3 regions of the Nonomuraea sp. NPDC047897 genome follow, and region 3 is predicted to be linked to each of the others. Evidence: riboswitches for the same ligand, from Rfam matches in the RefSeq annotation. Region 3 holds a riboswitch; each other region holds the start of a gene.
The links. A riboswitch is a leader RNA that binds a small molecule or an ion and turns the genes downstream of it on or off. The one in region 3 is predicted to bind thiamine pyrophosphate.
Positions count from the first base shown of each region.

Region 1: it holds a riboswitch for thiamine pyrophosphate, as region 3 does, so the genes downstream of both, thiC (phosphomethylpyrimidine synthase ThiC) here and thiO (glycine oxidase ThiO) in region 3, are expected to answer to the same signal.
Region 2: it holds a riboswitch for thiamine pyrophosphate, as region 3 does, so the genes downstream of both, ACGF0J_RS10675 (purine-cytosine permease family protein) here and thiO (glycine oxidase ThiO) in region 3, are expected to answer to the same signal.

Region 1 is NZ_JBIDCC010000004.1:321,314-328,768, reverse strand. It holds gene ACGF0J_RS11540 (alpha/beta hydrolase domain-containing protein) at 1-1,059, opposite strand, end outside; gene ACGF0J_RS11535 (hypothetical protein) at 1,276-1,752, opposite strand; gene ACGF0J_RS11530 (TetR/AcrR family transcriptional regulator) at 1,915-2,565, opposite strand; gene ACGF0J_RS11525 (ABC transporter ATP-binding protein) at 2,754-3,674, shown strand; gene ACGF0J_RS11520 (ABC transporter permease) at 3,671-4,375, shown strand; gene ACGF0J_RS11515 (sensor histidine kinase) at 4,380-5,630, shown strand; gene ACGF0J_RS11510 (response regulator) at 5,623-6,258, shown strand; TPP riboswitch at 6,333-6,448, shown strand; gene thiC (phosphomethylpyrimidine synthase ThiC) at 6,440-7,455, shown strand, end outside.
Region 2 is NZ_JBIDCC010000004.1:156,420-163,874, forward strand. It holds gene ACGF0J_RS10655 (Fpg/Nei family DNA glycosylase) at 1-411, shown strand, start outside; gene ACGF0J_RS10660 (rhodanese-like domain-containing protein) at 521-844, shown strand; gene ACGF0J_RS10665 (DUF6247 family protein) at 1,004-1,345, shown strand; gene ACGF0J_RS10670 (hypothetical protein) at 1,430-1,594, shown strand; TPP riboswitch at 1,839-1,951, shown strand; gene ACGF0J_RS10675 (purine-cytosine permease family protein) at 1,942-3,285, shown strand; gene ACGF0J_RS10680 (methylated-DNA--[protein]-cysteine S-methyltransferase) at 3,257-3,823, opposite strand; gene ACGF0J_RS10685 (PAS domain S-box protein) at 3,913-5,781, shown strand; gene ACGF0J_RS10690 (ATP-binding protein) at 5,920-6,363, shown strand; gene ACGF0J_RS10695 (YidC/Oxa1 family membrane protein insertase) at 6,360-7,007, opposite strand; gene ACGF0J_RS10700 (DUF6412 domain-containing protein) at 7,062-7,283, opposite strand; gene ACGF0J_RS10705 (hypothetical protein) at 7,288-7,455, opposite strand.
Region 3 is NZ_JBIDCC010000011.1:176,405-183,859, reverse strand. It holds gene allB (allantoinase AllB) at 1-132, shown strand, start outside; gene alc (allantoicase) at 129-1,076, shown strand; gene ACGF0J_RS25005 (PASTA domain-containing protein) at 1,096-3,273, opposite strand; gene ACGF0J_RS25000 (thiazole synthase) at 3,404-4,159, opposite strand; gene thiS (sulfur carrier protein ThiS) at 4,152-4,352, opposite strand; gene thiO (glycine oxidase ThiO) at 4,349-5,569, opposite strand; TPP riboswitch at 5,559-5,673, opposite strand; gene ACGF0J_RS24985 (NAD(P)/FAD-dependent oxidoreductase) at 5,732-6,895, shown strand; gene ACGF0J_RS24980 (Rv2175c family DNA-binding protein) at 6,926-7,300, shown strand; gene thiE (thiamine phosphate synthase) at 7,278-7,455, shown strand, end outside.

The DNA of each region.
Region 1 (7,455 bases), on a different contig from region 3:
CTCGACGTACGGCGGGCGGGGCGCGGGTCGGCCGTGGGCGTGCACGGCGAGCGCGTTGCCGTTCGCGTCGCGGGCGATCACGCCGCCGGCCGCCTTCAGGTGGTAGGAGGCCGGGGGCGAGTCGCCGTGCCGCACCCAGCGGTCGGCCTGCAGGAAGTGGGCGCGCAGAGCGGGCTCCCAGCTCGCCGGGGTGGTGCGCGTCGCGAACGACGGGATCTCCAGGTGGTCGGGCACGTGCGGGCTGCCGGCGACGGCGTAGAAGCGGTAGCGGCCCGGGGCGACGCCGCGGTCGAGGAGGGTGGCCGAGTCCTCGGCCTCGGAGTTGACGATGACGAGCCGGCCGTCGAAGCGCCCGTCCAGCAGCGCGGGCTGCGGGTCCGCCCCCTCGGTGGTGAACGGCAGCGCCAGGTCGAACACGCCCCGGGCCCGGCCCGTCGTGACGAGGTCCAGCACGGGGACGGAGGAGTCGGAGAAGCCAGTGACGTACGTCCGGCCGGTCTCGCCGAGGACCTTGCGGGCGATCGGGTCGCGGGACAGCGCGCGACCGAACTCGGCGACGATCTCCGGGTCGGTGCGGCCGCCGCCCTCGGCCGTGCCGCCCTGGACGAAGGTGCCGGGGGCCTGGGGGTCGAGGATGCGCAGGTTCTGGCCGGGGCCGAAGTCGGCGGTGCTCCACCCGATCCCGGCGTGGGCGAAGCCGCGGCCGAAGAGCAGCCGCGGCCGCAGGTAGACGTCGCGGGCGCCCAGCCCGATGGCGAAGTGCGGCGGCTCGACCAGGACCGTCCCGTTGCCCTGCTCGGCGTCCAGCGGCGCGGTGATCTGGTACGGCACGCGGAACGCGCCGGTGGAGGTGCGGCCGGCGAACAGCCCGTCGTGGCGCAGGTAGGGCGTCCGGCCGTGCCACCCGGCCCAGGTGACGTTCCGCGGGATCAGCCTGCCCTGGGCGGCCGGGTCCGTCCGGGGGTGGTGGGCCGTGCCGCGGGCGGCGCCCGCCGGCAGGGTGGCCGCGACGACGAGGGCGAGGATGAGCGAGCGGCGCAGCCGGGATCGGTTGAGCATGCGTACGGGCCCCTTCGACCGTGGCCGCCCCGCACGGGCGACCTCATCGCGACGCTAGGCCGCAGGTCGGTGGCGGTCACGGGGGCACGCCCCGGCCCGTCGTCAACACCGGGCCAAGTTCGGGTCAGGTAGGGGCGAGGCTCTCGCGGGCCCTCCCGGGCCGGCCGCGCGCGTGCGTGGACGGCCGGCATCCGGGAGGCGCCGCGGGGTGCGGGCTCAGCCGCAGTTCTTGAACTTGCCGCGCCTGGCCTGGGCGATGACTCCGTTGACGCGCGTGTCGGTGGTGAGGCCCTCGAAGTCGACGCACTGACCCTTGCCGTAGCCGATGGCGGCGGCGTAGTAGCGGTACTTCTTCGCGGTCAGCGTGCCGGGGTCGCGGTAGGCGCCGCCACCCTGGACGTGGAGGATCGCCTGGGTGTAGGTGGGGGTGCCGGCGTAGGCGGTCTTGATGACCACGACGCAGTTCTTCTGCAGGCCGCCGTTCCACATCAGGTAGACGTGGCCGTACGTGGAGCCGCCGTTCTTCAGCGTCCGCCGGTTGTCGGACACGTGGGTCCAGCCGCCGCGCCCGGACTCCTTGGCACAGGCGCCTTCCGGGGTGTAGCCGGCGGCCACGGCGGGGGCGGGGTGGACGAGAATCGTGCCGGCTCCGAGGAGCGCGGCCACGGCGAGGGTCTTCGCGTGCTTGCGCAAGTGCGTTCCATCCTTCTCGGGGGTGGACCAGGCCGGCGGGCCTGACCGGAGGTCATGACAACGTGCGGGCATGGTCGCCAACCGTCGTCATGCTCTCATGGAAGAGATCCACAATTGCCTATTTAAGACGCCGAATTCCCTTATCGGGTTGTGTGGCGCTGATCACTCCGAGCGTGTGGATTCCTCCACAGAGGGCGGTTCCCCGGGCAGACCGAGCGTCCGATGGATCATCGTGTGCATGTGGGCGCGGAAGCGCGCCAGCGCGCGTGGATTCTCCGGCCCCTGGCGCTCGCCCGACTTGTCGTACACGCCGCTCTGCACGAAGCTGTGGATGCACCAGATCATCGAGATGACCGTGAAGTCCAGGTCGGCGTCCCCCACGTTGAGCGGCGCGATGGAGTCGATGACGGACTGCGCGAGCGGCTGGACGTACACCGGTTCCAGCCCCGACACGTCGCTGGCGTCGGAGAGCCAGCGGTGCATCCACAGCGCCGGGAACTCGGGATGCGCGGCGCAGAAGTCGATGTAGCGGTCGAGGAGCCGGTGCAGCGCCACCGCCTTCGCCTCGCCGGGAGCGGCCGTCAGCTCTCCCGCGGCGTCCTCCAACTCGTCGGCGAAGGCGCGGAACGCCCGGTCCATGACCGCCAGGTACAGCTCGCGCTTGCTGCCGACGTGGTAGCTGACCGTGGCGACGTTCAGGCCGACGGCCTCCGCGATCTGGCGCGTGGACGTGCCGTCGTAGCCGAGCGCGGCGAACAGCCTGGTGGCGACCTGGAGGATCATCTCCCGCTGGCCGCTCTCCCCTGATTTCACGCGGCCGACCCTAGGCCCGGGCGTGAGGTCGCTCAATCAGTTGATGGACAGGTTTGCGCCAAGTTCTGGCCAACCGCCCGCGCCGCGCGCCATCCACCGATCGGTGGATTTCCGGTTCAGCCGTCCACCCGCCGGAGTGCGGCCGGTAGGTCGATCCGCCGCGTGGCGCCGCGCCGGATGCTTGATCCATGGCAGTCATCGAAGTCAGCGGCCTGACGAAGAGGTACGCGGGACAGACGGTCCTGGACGGGGTGTCGTTCTCCGTGAAGGAGGGCGAGATCTTCGGCATCCTCGGCCCGAACGGCACCGGCAAGACCACGACCGTGGAGTGCGTGGAGGGCCTGCGGCGGCCCGACGGCGGGTCCGTCCGGGTCCTCGGGCTCGACCCCGCGAAGGACGGCCGCCGGCTGCGCGAGGTGATCGGGGTGCAGCTCCAGCACACGCAGCTCCCCGAGAACATCAAGGTCTGGGAGGCGCTCGACCTGTACGCCTCCTTCTACGCCCGCCCCCGCGACTGGCGTGACCTGCTGGAGCAGTGGGGCCTGGCCGACAAGCGCGACGCCCGCTTCGGCAAGCTGTCGGGCGGCCAGAAGCAGCGGCTGTTCATCGCCCTGGCGCTGGTCGGCGGCCCGAAGGTGGCCTTCCTCGACGAGCTGACGACCGGCCTCGACCCGCAGGCGCGCCGCGCCACCTGGGAGGTCATCAAGCAGGTGCGCGACAGCGGCGTCACCGTCGTCCTGGTCAGCCACTTCATGGACGAGGTGGAGGAGCTGTGCGACCGGGTCGCGGTGTTCGACCGCGGCACCGTCGTCGCCGTCGACACCCCGACCGGCCTGATCGACGGGGTGGACGCCGAGCACCAGATGCGCTTCACGCTCATGGCGGGCGACGCCGACCCGGCCGTCCTGCTGGGCGACCTGCCGGGCGTGTCCGGCGTGTCCCGCAGCGGCGACCAGGTGGTCGTCACCGGCCGGGGCGACTTCGCCACCGCCGTCACCGCCGCTCTGGCCCGCCACCAGCTTCTCGTCGCCGACCTGCGCATCGGCAGGCGGACGCTCGACGACGCCTTCATCGCCCTGACCGGCCGCCCCTTCGGAGACCACGCATGAGCGCCCTCGCCAAACTCACCACCGTCGAACTGAAGCTGCTGGCCCGCGAACCCGGCGCGATGTTCACCATCCTCATCCCGCTGTTCATCCTCGTGGTGTTCGGCAGCTCGATCACCCCCGGCGACACCGTGCTGCTGCCGATGTCGCTGGCCATCGCCGTGGGGCTGGTGGGGCTGTACCAGCTCCCCACCACCCTGGCGACCTACCGGGAGCGGGGCATCCTGCGCCGGCTGTCCACCACCCCGGTGCGGCCGGCGAGCCTGCTGACGGTGCAGCTCGCGTTGCAGCTCGTGCTCGCGCTGACCGCCTGCGGCCTGCTCGTGGCCGTCGCGGGCACCGTCCTGCGCGCCCACGTGCCGTCGGGCGTCCTGGCGCTCACGGTGGCGTTCCTGCTGGGCACGGCCGCGATGTTCGCCATCGGGCTGCTGATCGCGGCCCTGGCGCCGAACGGCCGGGCCGCCAACGGGATCGGCGTGCTGCTGTACTTCCCCATGGCCTACCTCGCCGGGCTCATCCAGCCGCCGCACCAGATGCCCACGGCGTTGCGGAACGTGGGGGAATACACTCCTCTGGGCGCCTTCCGGCGGGTGCTCGCGGAGGTCTGGGCGGGCGGGTTCCCCAGCCCCCTCATGATGGCCGTGCTGGCCGCGTACGCGCTGGTCGTCAGCCTGGCGGCGGCCAAGTTCTTCCGGTGGGAGTAGGGACGTGACGAGGACGGCGGCGGACACGCGGCTCGACCGGTGGGAGCGGCTCCTGGAGCGCCTGCTCGCGGCGGTGCCGTACCTGCTGCTGGTGGTGTCCACGGCGCTGTCCTGGCTGACCGGTGACACCGCGTGGCCGTACCGCCTGACCACGCTCGGCCTGGCGGCCCTCACCGCCGCCTGGATCGGGGTGATGGGCAGGACGCCCGGCGCCCGGCGGCACGTCTACGTCGCCGGGCTGGTGGTCCTGATCGCGGTGCTCAACACGCGGGGGATCTGGTTCGCCTCCTTCTTCGCCTTCACCGGCTACCTGCACTCCTGGTGGTACCTGCCGGGCAGGTGGCGGCTCGCCGGGGTGACCGCGACCGCCGCCGTGTGCATCCCGGGCTACACCGGCCGGCTGCCCGAGCCCACCCTCACGGGCATCCTGACCTACCTGTTCTTCGTCGCCGTGGTCGTCTCGCTCGTCTGCCTGTTCAGCTTCGTCGGCGACGTCACCACCGAGCGGAGCGCCGAGCGCAAGCTCATGGTGGCGCGGCTGGAGGAGACGCTGCGGGAGAACGCGGGCCTGCACACCCAGCTCCTCGTGCAGGCCCGCGAGGCCGGGGTGTTCGACGAGCGCCGGCGCATGGCCCGCGAGATCCACGACACCCTCGCCCAGGGGCTGGCGGGCATCATCGCCCAGCTCCAGGCCGCCACCCACGCCCACGAGGCCGGCGAGGAGCCGGCCGTCTGGCGGCGGCACCTCGACACGGCCACCCGCCTGGCCCGCGACAGCCTGGCCGAGGCGCGCCGGTCGGTGCACGCCATGGAGCCGGGGCCGCTGCAGTCCGCCCCCCTGCCGGACGCGCTGGCGCGGGTCGCCGCCGAGTGGTCGGAGCTGCACGGCGTACGCGCCGACGTCACCGCGACGGGCCCGGTCCGTCCGCTGCACCCGGAGGTGGAGGGGACGCTGCTGCGCACCGCTCAGGAGGCGCTGGCCAACGTGGCCAAGCACGCCCGGGCCGGCCGGGTCGCCGTCACCCTGTCGTACATGGAGGACCTCGTCAGTCTGGACGTGCGCGACGACGGCGCCGGGTTCGACGCGGAGCGGGTCCGCGACGGCGGCGGGTACGGTCTGACCTCGATGCGCCAGCGGGTCAGCCGCCTGGCGGGCACCCTGGAGATCGAGAGCGAGCCCGGCTCCGGCACCGCGATCTCCGCGGCCGTCCCCGCGGTGCCCAGGGAACACGCGGAGGAGAGCTTCCTTGCCTGACACCCCCATCCGGCTGCTGATCGCCGACGACCATCCCATCGTCCGCGACGGCATCCGCGGCATGTTCACCGGCGACCCGCGCTTCGAGGTGGCCGGAGAGGCGGGCGACGGCGCGCAGGCCGTCGACCTCGCCCGCGCCCTCGACCCCGACGTCGTGCTCATGGACCTGCGGATGCCCCGCATGGACGGAGTGACAGCCATCAGGGAGCTGGCGCGGCTCGGTGTCCGGGCCCGGGTGCTGGTCCTCACCACGTACGACACCGACAGCGACGTGCTGCCCGCGATCGAGGCCGGAGCCACCGGCTACCTGCTGAAGGACGCCGCACGCGAGGACCTCACGCGCGGCGTCGAGGCGGCGGCGCGCGGCGAGGCCGTCCTGTCCCCGTCCGTCGCCACCCGCCTCATGGGTCAGGTGCGCGCACCCGCCGACCCGCTGAGCGGCCGGGAGCTGGAGATCCTGCGCCTGGTGGCCCAGGGCACCACCAACCGCGAGGCCGCGGCCCGGCTGTTCATCAGCGAGGCGACGGTCAAGACGCACCTGCTGCACGTCTACGCCAAGCTCGGCGTCAACGACCGGGCCGCCGCGGTCGCCGTGGCCTACCAGCGCGGCCTGCTCACCGGGGGGTGACCGCCCGTCGAGGACGGGCCCGGGCACGTCGGCGGCTCCGCCTTGCGCCCCTGCGGGCGCCGGGTTACGTTGATCCGGTCCAACGCGGGAGCCCGGTGTGACCGGGCTGAGAGGACGGCTACCCATCAGCCGCCGACCGCCAGAACCTGCTCCGGGTAATGCCGGCGAAGGGAGTTGCCGCGTGAGTGGCGCGCGTTTTTCCAAGGTCCACCTCGGCGAGCTGCGGGTGCCCGTGCGGGAGGTGCTGCTGTCCAACGGGGAGCGGATCAGCTTGTACGACACGTCCGGGCCGTACACCGACCCGGCGGCCGCCACCGACGTGACCGAGGGGCTGCCGGCCCGGCGCGAGGAGTGGATCCTCGCCCGGGGGGACGTGGCCGACTACGCGGGCCGGCCGGTGCGGCCGATCGACGACGGCCGCCCGAGCGGGGCCGGCCGGGCCGGACACGCCTGGCGCGGCGCGGCGCGGCGGCCGTTGCGGGCCACGGGGGCGCCCGTGACGCAGCTCGCCTACGCCCGGCGGGGGGAGATCACCCGCGAGATGGAGTTCGTCGCGATCCGGGAGGGCGTGACACCGGAGTTCGTCCGGGACGCGGTGGCCGCCGGCCGGGCGATCATCCCCGCGAACGTCAACCACCCGGAGAGCGAGCCGATGATCATCGGTCGCGACTTCCTCGTGAAGATCAACGCCAACATCGGCAACTCGGCCGTCACCTCCTCGATCGAGGAGGAGGTCGAGAAGATGACCTGGGCCACCCGGTGGGGCGCCGACACGATCATGGACCTGTCCACCGGTCGCGACATCCACACCACCCGCGAATGGATCATCCGCAACTCGCCCGTGCCCGTCGGCACCGTGCCGCTCTACCAGGCGCTGGAGAAGGTCGGCGGGGTGGCCGCCGACCTGTCGTGGGAGGTCTACCGCGACACGCTGATCGAGCAGTGCGAGCAGGGCGTCGACTACATGACCGTGCACGCCGGGGTGCGGCTGGCGTACGTGCCGCTGACCGCCCGCCGCAAGACGGGCATCGTGTCCCGGGGCGGCTCGATCATGGCCGCCTGGTGCCTGGCGCACCACCGCGAGAGCTTCCTGTACGAGCACTTCGCCGACATGTGCGAGATCTTCGCCGCGTACGACGTGGCGTTCTCACTGGGCGACGGCCTGCGGCCCGGCTCCATCGCCGACGCCAACGACGA
Region 2 (7,455 bases), on a different contig from region 3:
AGGCGCATCCTGGGCGGCAACCGCACCCAGATCAAGGGCCTGCTGCGCGACCAGAAGGTCATCGCGGGCATCGGCAACGCCTACTCCGACGAGGTGCTGCACGCGGCCCGGATGTCACCGTTCAAGATCGCCGCCACACTCACCGACGCGCAGATCGCCGACCTGTACGAGGCCATCGTCACGACTCTGCGCGAGGCGGTCGAGCGGGCGCACGGCCTGGCGGCCAAGGACCTCAAGGCGGAGAAGAAGTCGGGGCTCCGGGTGCACAACCGGGCCGGGCAGCCCTGCGACGTGTGCGGCGACACGATCCGGGAGGTGTCGTTCGCCGACTCCGCGCTGCAGTACTGCCCCACCTGCCAGACGGGCGGCAAGCCCCTCGCCGACCGCCGCCTGTCGCGCCTGCTGAAGTAGCGGCCCCGCACGAGACGATCGAGGCGGTGGTCGCCTGGATCGAGAAGCACCAGGGGGAGATCGCAGCCGCCGGTGCCGGCTACGACCGGGGGCGCGAGATGATGGACCCATGACGGTTCCCGAGATCGAGGCCGACAAGGTCCCCGCCGACGCCTTCCTGCTGGACGTCCGTGAGCTCCAGGAGTGGGTGGCCGGTCACGCGCCCGAGGCGGTGCACATCCCGATGTCGGAGATCCAGGGCCGGGTGGCCGAGGTGCCCGAGGACCGCCAGGTCTACGTGGTCTGCCGGGTCGGCGGCCGGTCGTTGCAGGTGGCGGCCTGGCTCAACCAGTTGGGGCGCGACGCGGTCAACGTCGGGGGCGGCATGCAGTCGTGGGCGTTCGCCCGCCGCCCGATGGTCAGCGAGACCGGACAGCCGCCCTTCGTCGCCTGATCTAGTGACATCTCCCGCTCCGACGTGCTGTAGCGCTCCCGGTGCAGGTCAAAGGCCACCCATGGGCGGTATGGGTGGACCTTTCAGTCCTCGTACAGCTACGAAGTACAGCAGTCGCCTGTACGCTGAGCTGGCAGGTCGGACGGAGGGGGAGCCCCGATGACGGCACAACCACAAGAGCTAACGCCGCAGGCAGCGCCGGACAAGAACCTGCGGGCCATTCGTGGCGCGCTGGTCACGCCACAGGATCGCGAAGGGTTTGACGAAGGGCTGCGGCTCGCGCTCGCGGAGGTTCGTGCCAGCCTCGACCTGACGAAGCTCAACGATTTCGTACACACGTGGTGGCTCATCGCGTGCGACTCGGCGAAAGACCCGGCAGGCCGCCGGCAGATGCATGAGCGCGTGGCCGATGCCCAAGCTCTTGCCACTCGTGGCGAGGCTCTGCCACGCGGCGACAAGAGCTGGCGTGAGCTGCTGTCCGAACGCGGAGTCGCGCTGTAGGCGTACACCCTCCTTCCTCCTGACCCCGTCGCCCAAGACCAGATCGACGCGCTACCGGATGAAGCGCTCGGCTACCTTGCCGAGTTGTTCACCCTTCTGGAGACGGCGCCGTGGACGGGGCGCTCATCGAACCCAAGCAATCCCGATGCCAACATGCTGACCATGCCGTTCGGTGAGCGCGGCCTCATCACGTACCTCGTCCTGGAAAGGACACGAGAGGTGTACGTCGTGCGCGTTCAGTGGCTCTGACGGAGTGCTTGGCCCAGCTTGCGCAGGGCCTCGCAGGTCGCCTCGTCGGTGGCGTCGGCACGTCCGCTCGCGTTCGCCTGCGACGACTGGTGCTGTCCTTGCGGGCGGCGGCGCCCCCGGCATCGGGCATCAACGGTCACCTTCCTGCTGACCCACGAGGCGGTGCCCCCGGGTTGGCGGTAGCCACGCAGCGGACAATTAGTGCATCATTAGGCGCGAGCTGGGGCGATCCCAGCTCGTCCCCATGAACCCCCGCGGGAGCTTGGAGCAACCAGGCTGAGAGGGCAGCTATCGCTGCTGCCGACCGCATGAACCTGTCCGGGTAATGCCGGCGTAGGGAGAGTGCGATGGCGCACGTCGCCGACGAAGTTCCGCTGACTCTCGACGGAGAACCCCCCAAGACTCTCGGGGTGCTCGACCAGGGCGCCCTGTGGGCCAACCTCGGCGTCAGCCTCCTCGGCTTCTCCGGGGCGCTGTTCCTGATCAGCCCGCTCCGCGACGCCCCGCCGCTGAGCCTGGTGGCCGCGCTGACGGCCACGCTCGTCGGCAGCCTGATCGGCACGGCCATGGTGGGCCTGGCGGCCGTGCCCGGCACGCGGACCGGGCAGCCGGCGATGGTCCTGCTGCGCGGCCTGTTCGGGGCGAAGTTGTCGTACATCCCGACCGTGCTCAACATCGTCCAGATGGTCGGCTGGGGCGCCTTCGAGCTCTGGGTGATCGCCATGGGGGCGAGCGCCATCTTCGGCTCCGCTGTGCCGTACGCGGTGTGGGTGATCGTCGCGGGAGTGATCACCACCGCGCTGAGCATCTGGCCGCTCGGCGCCGTACGGGTGCTGCGCCGCTACGTGACGATCGCCGTGGTCATCGCGATGGTCTGGTTCTCCGTGGACTTCCTGGGCACGGCCCAGCCGCAGACCGGCGGCTCGTGGGCGGCCTTCGCGCCGGCCGTCGACTACGTGATCGCGCTGTCGGTCTCCTGGGTGCCGCTCGCCGCCGACTTCGCCCGGCACTCCAGGTCGAGCGCGGCCGCCTTCACGGGTGTGGTCGGCGGCTACACGCTGGCGCAGGTCGCCTGCCTCGGCCTCGGCGTCTACGCGGTGGCCATGGCCGGGGCGGCCGCGGTGAACGCCGACTCCACGGCGGTGTTCGGCCCGTTCGTGGCGGCGCCGCTCGGGGCGCTGTTCTTCGCCGTGCTCGTGCTGCGGGAGACCGACCAGTCGTTCGCGAACGTCTACTCCACCACCGTGTCGCTGCAGAACCTCATGCCGAGGGTGGACCGCAGGGTGTTCTCCACCGCGGTGGGCCTGCTGACCATCGCCATCGCGCTGGTCGTGGACGTGACCTCCTACGGGGCCTTCCTCGGCGTCATCGGGGCGGTGTTCGTGCCGATGTTCGCGGTGCTGGCGGTCGACTACTTCGTGCTCGGCGGCGCGCTGAGGTGGAACACCGAGGAGGACGCCCCCGCCCGCTGGTCCATGCTGGCGCCCTGGGCCCTGGGCTTCGCCGCGTACTGGCTGACCACCTCGACGCCCACCGTCGAGCAGTGGGACGCCCTGTGGGCCGCGGCGCGCGACGCGATCGGTTTCACCCGGCAGCCGTGGATGAACGGCGCGCTCGGCGCGGCGCTGGTGGCGACGCTGGTGACGCTGGCGATCGGCGCGGTCAGGCGAGGGCGCGCGTCTCGACGGTGAGCAGGTGGCGCTTGGCGGCGGCGCCTCCGGCGTAGTCGCCGAGCGTGCCGTCGCCGGGCACGACGCGGTGGCAGGGCACCACCACGCACACCGGGTTGGAGTTGAGCGCGTTGCCGACCGCCCGCAGCGCGCGGGGCCGCCCGATGCGTTCGGCGATCTCGTCGAGGGTCGCCGTCGTGCCGTAGGGCACCGCCATCGTCTTCTGCAGCACCGTGCGCGCGAACGACGTGGTGAGGGCCAGGTCGACCGGCGTGGCGAAGGCGCGCAGCCGGCCGGAGAAGTAGGCGTCGAGCTCGCGGCGCACCGGGTCGAGCCGGCGGGCGTCGGGGCCGATGAACGTGCCGACGTGCCGCGACACCCGCTCGAACACGACGTGCTCGTCGTCGTAGCTGCATGCCGCGAGGCCCTTGCCGGACACCGCGAGCACCATCCTGCCCACGGCGCCGTCGTAGGTGCCGAACGCGATGTCGGGAGGGGACTCCCCGCGATAGCTGGGGGAGGTGACCCGCAGCAGAGCGTCGAGGTCGCTGCTCGCCATCCCCTCACCCTCTTCCGTCGCACGCCGTGACCGCAGCGTATCGGACGGATCGCACGACGCAGGCACCTCGCCACGGGCACTATGGAGATGTGGGTGACGAGTGGGCCGGCAGTGACGACGAGATCGCCCGTGCGGTGCTCGCCGCCTCGCCCAACGCGCTGATCGCGCTCGACCGCGACCAGAGCGTCCTGGTGTGGACGCCGGCGGCGGAGCGGCTCTTCGGCTGGAGCGCCGAGGAGATGCTGGGCCGGCGGGCGCCGATCGTGCCGGACGAGCTGACGGCCGAGCACAACGCGGTGCTCGAACGCGTGCGCACGGGTGGCCAGGTGAGGCTGCAGACCAGGCGGCTGCGCGCCGACGGCGGCGTGATCGACGTCCGGGTCGACACGAGCGCGCTGGTCATCGGCAGCTCGGTGGTGGGCTACGTCTGCGAGCACCACCCCGTCGAGGCCGGTGAGGAGGCCGGCGTGCCGGTGGCGCGCCGGGCGCAGCTCGTGCGCCGGCTGACGGACGTGGTCGCCGACATCAACGCCGAGCTGGAGCTGTCGGCCGTGCTCGACCGGATCGCGGCCAGCCTGACCGAGCTGACGGGCGCCGACGGGGGCGGCTTCGTGCTCATCGAGGGCGAGCGGCTGCGCCTGGTGAGCACCCACCGGCTGCCCGAGACGCTCAAGGGCGCGACGGCCGACCTGCGCACCAGTCTCGTCGGCAAGCTGCTGCGGACCGGCAGGACCGTTCTGCTGGAGTCGGACGGCCTCGGCGACCTGGTCTGGGCGGAGCTGTCCGGCCTGCACACCATCGCGCTGGGGCTCGCGGCCGTGGGCGGGCGTCCGTACGGCGCGCTCTACGCGCTGTTCGCCGACGACCGGCCCGGCCACCTGGAGCTCGAACTGCTGGAGCTGCTCGCCGGGCACGCCGGCATCGCCGTCGGCAACGCGATGGCCTACCAGGAGGCCGTCCGCCAGCGGGCCCACGAGCGGGCGTTGTTCGACGCGAGTGCCGACGGCATCGCCGTGCTGGACCGCGAGGGGCGGGTGATCCGGTGGAATCCCGCCGCGACGGAGCTGACCGCGCTGCCCGCCGAGGCGGTGCTGGACCTGCCGCCGCCGTTCGCGCTGCCGGGGCCGGGCGAGAAGCTGACCTTCCGGCTGCCGAACGGGCGCTGGCTGGACGTCGTGGGCGCCCAGATCGAGGAGACCGGCGAGGTGGTGGTCGACTTCCGCGACGTGACCCAGGCCAAGGAGCTGGAGGAGGCCAAGGATCTCTTTCTCGCCACCACCAGCCACGAGCTGCGCACCCCGATCACGATCGTGCGCGGCTTCGCCAGCACGCTGGACGCGCGCTGGGACAAGCTGACCGACCCCGAGCGCCGCTCCGCGGTGCACACGATCGCCGAGCGGGCCCGGTCGCTGGGGCGGCTCATGGACCACCTGCTGCTCGGCTCCCGCGCCGGCGCGGACGAGCTGAAGGTCCGGGTCGAGGCGTTCGACCTGGCCGAACGCATCCACGCGGCGACGCTGGGCCTGCCCGCGCTGTCCGACCGGCACCGTGTCGAGGTGGCTCTCCCGGAGGGCCTGCCGCCGGTCCTGGGCGACGCGCTGGCCACCGAGATCGTGCTCGGCCAGCTGCTGGAGAACGCGTTCAAGTACAGCCCGATGGGCGGCCTGATCAGGGTCGAGGCGTGGCCGGAGGAGGACACGGTGGTGGTCGTCGTGGATGACGAGGGCGTCGGCATCGCCCCGCCCGACCGGGATCGGGTCTTCGAACGGTTCGTCCAGGCCGACAGCGGCGACCGCAGGAGGTTCGGGGGGGTCGGGCTGGGCCTGTACATCGTGCGCAGCCTGGCCAGGGCGCAGGGCGGTGACGTGAGCGCCCACCCGCGCGACGGCGGCGGCACCCGGATGCGGCTCGTCATGGGCACCGCGTCCACTACTGGAAACGACACACCGATGCGGTAACGAGGTGGTCACGGATGTGCTGACCTACAGTCCAATGTGTACAAGCTGTGATCGAGATGCGGTTTCTGGGACTGGGTAACGGGGCATTTCGGTCGTACCGGGGAGTGTCCCCCGCGGGGGGCACTGGTAGACGGGGAGGTGGGTGTGTCAAGCGTGGTGCTGCTGCCGTACGCGCCGTCCAGCGTCGCCGTTGCCCGCCAGCGTCTGAGCACTGACCTGCAGGATCTCGGCGTGTTCGACGCCGCGATCGACGACGCCGTACTGGTGGTGAGCGAGCTGCTCAGCAACGCGCTGAGACACGCCCATCCGTTGCCGTCGGGCATGGTCAAGGTGGCGTGGCTGCGCAGTGGCGATCGGATCGAGGTGGCCGTGAGCGACGGGGGCGCCGCCACCGAGCCGCGCGCCGGCCGCCCCACCCTCTCATCGCTGGGGGGCAGGGGGCTCGGCATCGTCGAGTACGTGGCCGAGAGCTGGGGTGTTCGCCACGACGGCGAGATGACGACCGTGTGGGCCGTGCTGCCCGCGCCCAACGGCAACGGCTCGATGAACGGGCACGTCGCGGCGCTCAGAGAGGCCGGTTAGCCGGCACGGGCGGTCAGTACGGCGCGCTCGCCGAAGGTCCACGCCGTGGACACCAGGAGGTAGAGCCCGGCGGCCAGCGGGAGCACGGCCGCGGCGACCACCGAGCCCCACGGCAGCAACGGCATGATCTTCCGTAGCGTTTCGGGCTGCTCCTCGGTCAGCGTGGACCGGATTTTCCGTGACGAGAGCCAGGCCACCAGTGCGACCAGCGCGATGATCACCGCAAAGACCGAAAATGGCCAACTGATCAGTCCGTAATTGGCCACCACGCCGGCCACCTGTTGACCCAGCGGAGCCCCCAGCAACTGCTGGCCCGCGAGCGCGGTCGGATGCGTGGCGACCTGGTACATCAGCCACAGGAACGGCAACTGGGCCAGCCCCGGCAGGATCCCCGCGAACGGCGAGCTGCCCTCCTTGGCGTAGAGCGCGGAGACCTCCTTGCTGAGCCGCTGCGGATCGCGCCCGAACCGCTGCTGCAACCGGCGCAGCTCCGGCGCCAGCCGCTCCTTGATCCTGGCGCTGCGCGCCTGCCGGACGCTCAGGGGGAGCAGCAGCACCCGTACGGCCAGCGTGAACAGCACGATGGCGAGGGCGGCGTGACCCCCGGACATGCCGACGACGAACGTGACAAGAGAATCGATCATGAGCCCTTCAAACAGAGGAAGACGGGATCAGGGCTCGTCGAAGACAGAGCCCCGCTAGCGGGAAGCGGGGCGGGGTGAAGGGGCCCGTGGGCGGGGGCGGCCGGCCGCGTCGGGGTCGCGCTGCCGCTGGAAGGCCGTGCGCCGGCCGTAGACCAGCGGGAAACCGGCCGGCTCGGCGACGCCGAGCGGCAGCAGCCGGGCGGCCCAGCTCACCAGCAGCAGGACCGCCACCATCGTGACGCCCATCAGCCAGGGGTCGAGCAGGAACAGGGTCACGGGCTCAGCGGGACGTCCTGCCGACCAGGGTCACCGCGATGAAGACCAGCAGGGCGACCACCCCGATGATCAGCGCGACCTTCAGCAGGCCCATGATCATGGGCAGCACGAAGTTGAACAGCACGAAGAGCGCCAGGAGCGCGCCCAGCACGAGCATGACGACTCGACTCAT
Region 3 (7,455 bases):
CTCCACCACCGCAACCCCGTCACGCCCTACCACGGCCGCACTCTCAACGGCGCGGTCCTCACCACCTGGCTGCGCGGCAGGCCCGTCGAGGGCGAGCCGCACGGCGTGTTCCTGTTCGGAGGGCAACAGTGACGGCCGCCTTCACCTCCCTGCCCGACCTGGCCCTGCGCACCCTCGGCGGGTCGGTCGTCGCCGCCAGCGACGAGTCGTTCGCCGGCAGGGAGAACCTCATCCGCCCCGGCCGGCCCGCCTTCCAGGCCGGCACGTTCGGCGGCAAGGGCCAGGTGTACGACGGGTGGGAGACGCGGCGCCGCCGCGAACCCGGCCACGACTGGGCGATCGTCCGGCTCGGCGTGCCCGGCGTCGTCCACGGCGTGGTCATCGACACCGCCTGGTTCACCGGCAACTACCCGCCGCACGCCTCGGTGGACGCCACGGCCGCCGACGGCCACCCGTCGCCCGCCGAGCTGGAACGGGCCGCCTGGACCGAGATCGTGCCCCGCACCGCCCTGCGCGGCGACGCCGAGCACCACGTCCCCGTGACCGACCGCCGCCGCTACACGCACGTGCGGCTGAACGCCTACCCCGACGGCGGCATCGCCCGCCTGCGCGTCCACGGCGAGGCCCGCCCCGACCTGTCCGCGTACGACGGCCTCGGGCTGGACCTGGCCGCGCTGCAGAACGGCGGCCTGGTCACGGCCTGCTCCGACGAGTTCTACTCCGCCCCGAACAACGTCATCGCCCCCGGCCTGGCCCGCCACCAGGCGGACGGCTGGGAGACCGCCCGCCGCCGCGGCGGCGGCAACGACTGGCTCGTCATCCGGCTGGCCGGGCCCGGCGTCGTCCGGCTGGCCGAGATCGACACCACCCACCTCATCCACAACGCCCCCGCCGCCGTGGCGCTCACCGGCCTGACCGACGGCCGGCAGATCGAGCTGCTGCCCCGGACGCGGCTGCAGCCCGACACCCTCCACCGCTTCCGCCTGCCGCCCGCCGAGCCCGTCACGCACGTACGGGTCGACATCTACCCGGACGGCGGGCTGGCCAGGGTGCGGCTGCACGGCCACCTCGCCTGACCGGCCCGCCGTCGGCGGGTCAGTGCCAGAGCATGACCACGGCGCCCGGCGGACGCTCGCTGTTGGGCAGCGGCCGCTGGAACCGCACCACGCCGCCGTTGCCGAGCCGGCGCACCTTGACCTTGAAGCCGAGCTGCTCCAGCTCCTGCCTGGCGTCGTTGACGTTCTTGCCCATCACCTGCGGCACCAGCGCGAACTGCTGGTCGTCACGCGCCTCGTCGTCGTCGCCGTCGCCCCGGTTGAACCAGCCCCAGAAGTCGTCGCTGCACCGGGCCACCGTGACCATCGCCATCGAGCCCTTGTCGACCTCGGCCTTGGCCTTCGGCGCCTGCGCGATGACCGTGCACGGCTCGGCGTCGTCGTCGACCTCGTTGACCTGCACCTGGAAGCCCTGCTCCTGCAGGTAGGCGGCCGCCTCGTTCTTCGTCATGCCGGACACGTCGGGCATCACCAGACCGGCGCTGACGAAGACGCCGACCTTCGAGCCCTCCCTGACCTTCTCGCCCACCTGCGGCGAGGTGCGGATCACCGCGCCCCGCTCGACCAGCTGGCTGGGCAGCCGCCTGACCGTGCCCACGCTCAGGCCGGCCTTGGCGATCTCCAACCGGGCGTCGCTCTCGCTCAGCCCCTGCACCTTGGGCACCAGCACCCGCTTGGGGCCCAGCGACGGCACCAGCGTGATCGTGGCGCCGCTCTCGACCTCCTTGCCGGAGACCGGGTCGTGGCTGAGCACGAGGCCCTCGGCCACGTTCTCGTCGTGCCGGCCGGGCGCCTGGCGCACCTTGAAGCCGCGGGAGGTCAGGTTCTGCTCGGCCACCACGACGTTCTTGCCGATCAGCCCGCCGGGCACGGCCACGTAGCGGGTCTGCGAGAAGTACACGCCCGTCGCCGCGATCGCCACCGCCATCACGGCGGCCAGCGTGACCAGGAACCAGGTCGAGCGGAGAGCGCGACGCCGCCCCGGCGGCGCGGGGGCCGCCCCCTCGGCGCGCGGCTGGATGAGCGTCGGGTTGGGCCCGCCGGCCGCCGGGCCGGTGAGCCCCGCCTGCGGCAGCGCCTGCGTCGGCTGGGGCTGCGGCGGCAGCGCGTGCGGGGCGGAGTGCGGCTGGGACGGGTGCTGCGGCGCCGAGTGCGGCTGCGGCCCGTAGGGCTGCGACGCGCCGGTCTGGAACCCGTAGGGCCGCGACGCGCCGCCCTGGGAGCCGTAGGGCTGTGATGAACCGTAGGGCTGCGAACCGTAGGCCTGCGAACCGCCGGTCTGGGTCCCGTACGGCTGCGACCCCGACGGTTGCGACGGCTGCGGGTGCGGCTGCGAGTGCTGGGTGCGGGACGCGGCGGGATCGGTCAGCCGGGGCAGCAGGCGGTGCGTCTCGACGGCCGCCACCAGCATCGCGGTCGCATCGGCCGGACGGTCGCCCGGCTCGCGCGCGGTGGCCTGCGCGACCAGCGCGTCGACCTGCGGCGGCACGTCGGGCGTCAGCGACGACGGCGCCGGGACGGTGTCGTGGACGTGCCGGTAGGCCACCGACATCGGGGTCTGGCCGTCGTAGGGCGGCTGCCCGGTCACCAGCTCGAACAGCATGATGCCCGTCGCGTAGACGTCGCTGCGCGCGTCGGCCGCGCCCGTCGTCACCTGCTCGGGCGACATGTAGCCGATCGTGCCGATCATCATGCCGGTGCGGGTCTGGCCGGACGCCTCGATCGCGCGGGCGAGCCCGAAGTCCACCACCTTGACCCGGCCGTCGGCGGTCAGCAGGACGTTCTCCGGCTTGACGTCGCGGTGCACCATCCCGGCCTGGTGGGCCGCGCCCAGCGCCGCGAGCACCGGGATCACCAGCTCCAGCGCCTCACGCGCCGGCAGCCTGCCCCGCTCGCGCAGGATGTCGCGCAGCGTCCTGCCCGGCACGTACTCCATCGACAGGTAGACCACGTCGCCGTCGGTGCCCTGGTCGAAGACGGCCACCACGTTGGGGTGGGACAGGCTGGCCACGGACTTGGCCTCGCCGATGAACCTGCGCACGAACGACGGGTCCTCGGCCAGCGAGCGGTGCATGACCTTCAGGGCCACCGTGCGGTCGAGCCGGACGTCGAGCGCGAGGTAGACGGTCGCCATGCCACCCCGCGCGATGCGGGACTCGATGCGGTAGCGCCCATCGAGGAGCCGCCCGACGAGGGCGTCCGCAGTCGTCGTGTCCACGAGGCCGAGTTTACGGGCGATCGCGGCCCGGCACGTCCTGACCATCCCAAACGATGCCGAGCCGTGCCCCGCACCCGGCCCCCACCTGGAACGGCCGCCGCGGCCCTGCCGAGGCGGCCTCCCGGCGGAGCTAGGGAGTCATCGGCGAGGACGCCTCCGCGTAGCGGCGGCGGGGGATGCGCCCGGCCAGGCGCGCGAGCCGGCCCGCCCGCACGGCTTCGCGCATCGCCGCCGCCATGAGGTCGGGCCGCCGTGCCCGGGTCACCGCGGTGGCCAGCAGCACCGCGTCGCAGCCCAGTTCCATGGCGAGGGCGGCGTCGCTCGCCGTGCCGATGCCCGCGTCGAGGATCACCGGCACGGAGGCCGCCTCGACGATCAGCTCGATGTTGTGCGGGTTGCGGATGCCGAGACCCGAGCCGATCGGCGCGCCGAGCGGCATGACCGCCGCACAGCCCGCCTGCTCCAGGCGGCGCGCCAGCGCCGGGTCGTCGCCGATGTACGGGAGCACGACGAACCCGTCGGCCACCAGCCGCTCCGCCGCGTCGAACGTCTCGATCGGGTCGGGCAGCAGGGTCCGCTCGTCGGCGATCACCTCCAGCTTGACCCAGTCGGTGCCGAGCGCCTCACGGGCCAGCCGGGCGGTCAGCACGGCGTCGCCGGCGGTGAAGCAGCCCGCCGTGTTGGGCAGCACCTTGATGTCGCGCCGCCGCAGCACGTCCAGCACCGATCCGCGCGCCGACGGGTCGAGCCGCCGCATCGCGACCGTGGTCAGCTCGGTGCCGGAGGCGTCCAGCGCCTGGTCCAGCACCTCCAGCGAAGGGGCGCCGCCCGTGCCCATGATGAGCCGCGAGGAGAACTTCTCGCCCGCGATGATCAGGTCATCCACCTTGCACCGCCGTCAGCACCTCGACGCGGTCGCTGTCGCGCAGCGGCGTGGTCTCCCACGTGCCGCGCGTCACCACCTCGTCGTTCACGGCCACCGCCACACCGGCGGTGAGGCCGGTCAGGATCCGTACGGCCTGCGCCACGGTGGTGCCGTCGGGCACCTCGCGGGCGTCGCCGTTGATCGTCACTTTCATCGCCAACTCCTCGAGGGTGGGGACCCGGGCCCGGGGCGCGGCCCAGCGCCGGATGCCGTGCCGGATGTCGCGCCGGATGTCGTGCCGGTTGTCGCGCCGGGTCCGGTGCCGGGTCCGGTACGCGGGCGGGACGGGGAGCACAGGGCGGCCAGCTCGGGCTCCTCGCCCAGCAGGACGGCCGCCGTGAGCGGGGCCAGCAGCACGCCGCCCCGGTGGTGCCCGGTGGCGAGCGTCAGCCCGGGGGTGCCGCTCGGGCCGATGTAGGGCACGTTGTCCGGCGTGCCTGGGCGCAGCCCGGCCACCACGTCGGCGACCTCCAGCTCGGTCACCCCGGGCACCAGCTCGCGGGCGTCGCGCAGCAGCTCGTACAGGCCGCCGGCCGTCACTCGCGTGTCGAACCCGAGCTCCTCCTGCGTGGCCCCCACCACCAGCTCGCCGTCGCCGCGGGGCACCAGGTAGACGTGCGCGCCGTGCACCGTGCCGCGCACGCACCGGCGCAGCAGCGGCTCGGGGGAGCGCAGCCGCATGATCTGCCCCTTGACCGGCCGGACCTCGACGTCGGCCAGCTCGGCGCTCCACGCCCCGGCCGCCAGCACGACGCCGTCGCCCCGCAGCTCGCCGGGCGCCCGGTCCAGCGACACCCCGCGGACCGCGCCGCCCTCGCGCAGCAGCCCGCTCACCCGGGCGCGCACCAGCGGGACGCCGCGCCGGTCCAGGGCGGCGAGCAGCGCCGCCGTGACCCGGCGCGGATCCACCCACGCGTCACCGGGGGCGAGCAGCCCGCCCCGCACGGACGGCGCGAGCATCGGCTCCAGCCGCCGGCACTCGCGGCCCGTCAGCCGCTCGACCGGGAGCCCCAGTTTCTCCATGAAGTCGGCCAGCTCGCCCAGCGCCGCCAGGTCGTCGGCCCCGAAGGCCACGTCGAGGGTGCCGTCGGCCCGCAGGTCCACACCGCCTCGGGCGGTGGAGGCGTCGAGTCCGGCGTCGGCGGCCAGCTCGGCGGCGAACGACGGCCACCTGCGCAGCGAGGCGACGCCCAGCCGCAGCAGCGGCTCCTCGGTGTAGGTGACCTCGCTGACCGGCGCCAGCATGCCCGCCGCCGCGTGCGACGCGCCCGTGCCGGGCGCCGGATCCACCACGGTCACCGCGCGTCCCGCCCGGGACAGCCGCCAGGCGATCGTCAGCCCGACGATCCCGCCGCCCACGACCAGGTCCATGCGCGCTCCCTTCGCCGGCATGATCCGGATCAGGTGGTTTGCGGTCGAAGGCCCGCGCAGCCTTCCTCTCAGCCCGGTGCGGCCGGACTCCCGCGCGTCGTACGGCTCCAGCCTATGCCCTCGCCATGACGTGCCCGGCACCGGCCCGTTATGGTCATGTCCGTGAACCATGTCGTGGTGGTCGGAGCGGGCCTGGCGGGCGTGCGGAGCATCGAGGCGTTGCGGGCGAGGGGGTTCGACGGCGCGATCACGCTCGTGGGGGCCGAACGCCACCGCCCCTACGACCGCCCGCCGCTGTCCAAGGCGGTCCTGCTGGGCGCCAGTGACTCCAGCTACGTCGACTTCGACCCGGTCGCGCTGCGGGTGGACTTCCGGCCGGGCGTCGGCGCCACGTCGCTGCGGGCCGGCGTCGTGGAGACCACCGAAGGCGAGCTGGCCTACGACGGTCTCGTCATCGCCACCGGGGCCGAGCCCGTCACGGTGCCCGGCGACGGGCCGCAGCACGTGCTGCGCACCCTCGACGACGCGCTGGAGCTGCGCGCCAGGCTCGTCCCCGGCGCCCGGGTGGTCGTCGTCGGGGCCGGCTGGATCGGCGCCGAGGTGGCCACCGCGGCCCGCCGGTCCGGCTGCGAGGTGACCGTGGTGGAGGTCGGGCCCGCGCCGCTCGCGCACGCCGTCGGCGCCGAGCTCGGCGCCCGCACCCTGAGCTGGTACGACGGCGTCGACCTGCGGCTGGAGACGATGGTGGGGTCCGTCGAGGAGGGCGGCGTCGAGCTGGTCGGCGGGGAGTTCGTGCCGGCGCACGTGGTGGTCACCGGCATCGGCGTCCGCCCGGCCGTCGAGTGGCTGGCCGGCGCCGACATCGACCTGCACAACGGCGTCGTCACCGACGAGCACCTGCGCACCTCCCTGCCGGGCGTGGTGGCGGTCGGCGACTGCGCCGCCTGGTGGTCGCGCCGCTACGGGACGCGGCTGCGGGTCGAGCACTGGGACACCGCCCTGGGCGCCCCGGAGGTGGCCGCCGCCTCCCTGCTCGGCGAGGACGCCGTCTACGACCCGGTGCCGTACTTCTGGTCCGAGCAGTTCGGCCACATGCTCCAGTACGCCGGCCACCGCGAGGCGGGGGAGCGGCTGCTGTACCGGGGCGAGCCCGAGGGCAAGTGGGCGGCCGTCTGGCTCACCGGCGACGACCGGCTCGCCGCCGTGCTGGCCGTCGACCGGCCGCGGGACCTGGTCCAGGGCCGCCGGCTCATCGAGGCCGGGCGGCGACTCGACGCGAACCGCCTGGTAGATCCCGATATTTCGCTACGAGATTGTGTTGTTTGAGCCAGCACGGCATGTGGTAGTTGTGGTTCCGTGACGCTTTCTGTTGCGCAGATCGACCGGGAGACCGACCAGCTCGTCGACGAGTGGCTCACTCTTCCCGAAGTGGCCGACCGCCTGGGGTTGTCCCTGGGCCGGGCCAAGCAACTCCTCAAGGACCACAAGCTGCTCGGCGTCCGCCGCGGCAGCGGTGGGCCGCAGGTGCCTGCGGTGTTCATCGACGGAAGGGACGTGATGAAGGGCCTGCCGGGCACCCTGACCGTGCTGCAGGACGCCGGCTACGACGACGTCGAGGCGCTGCGCTGGCTCTTCACCCCCGACGACTCGCTGCCGGGCTCGCCCGTCCAGGCGATCAAGGCCGGTCGTCACACCGAGGTCAAGCGGCGTGCCCAGGCCCTTGCTTTCTGACGCCCGGCTCTACCTCTGCACCGACGGCCGCCGCGCACGCGGTGACCTGGCCGAGTTCCTCGACGCCGTGCTCGCGGCCGGCGTGGACATCGTCCAGCTCCGGGAGAAGGGGCTGGAGGCGCGCGAGGAGCTCGCGCTGCTGGAGGTGTTCCGCG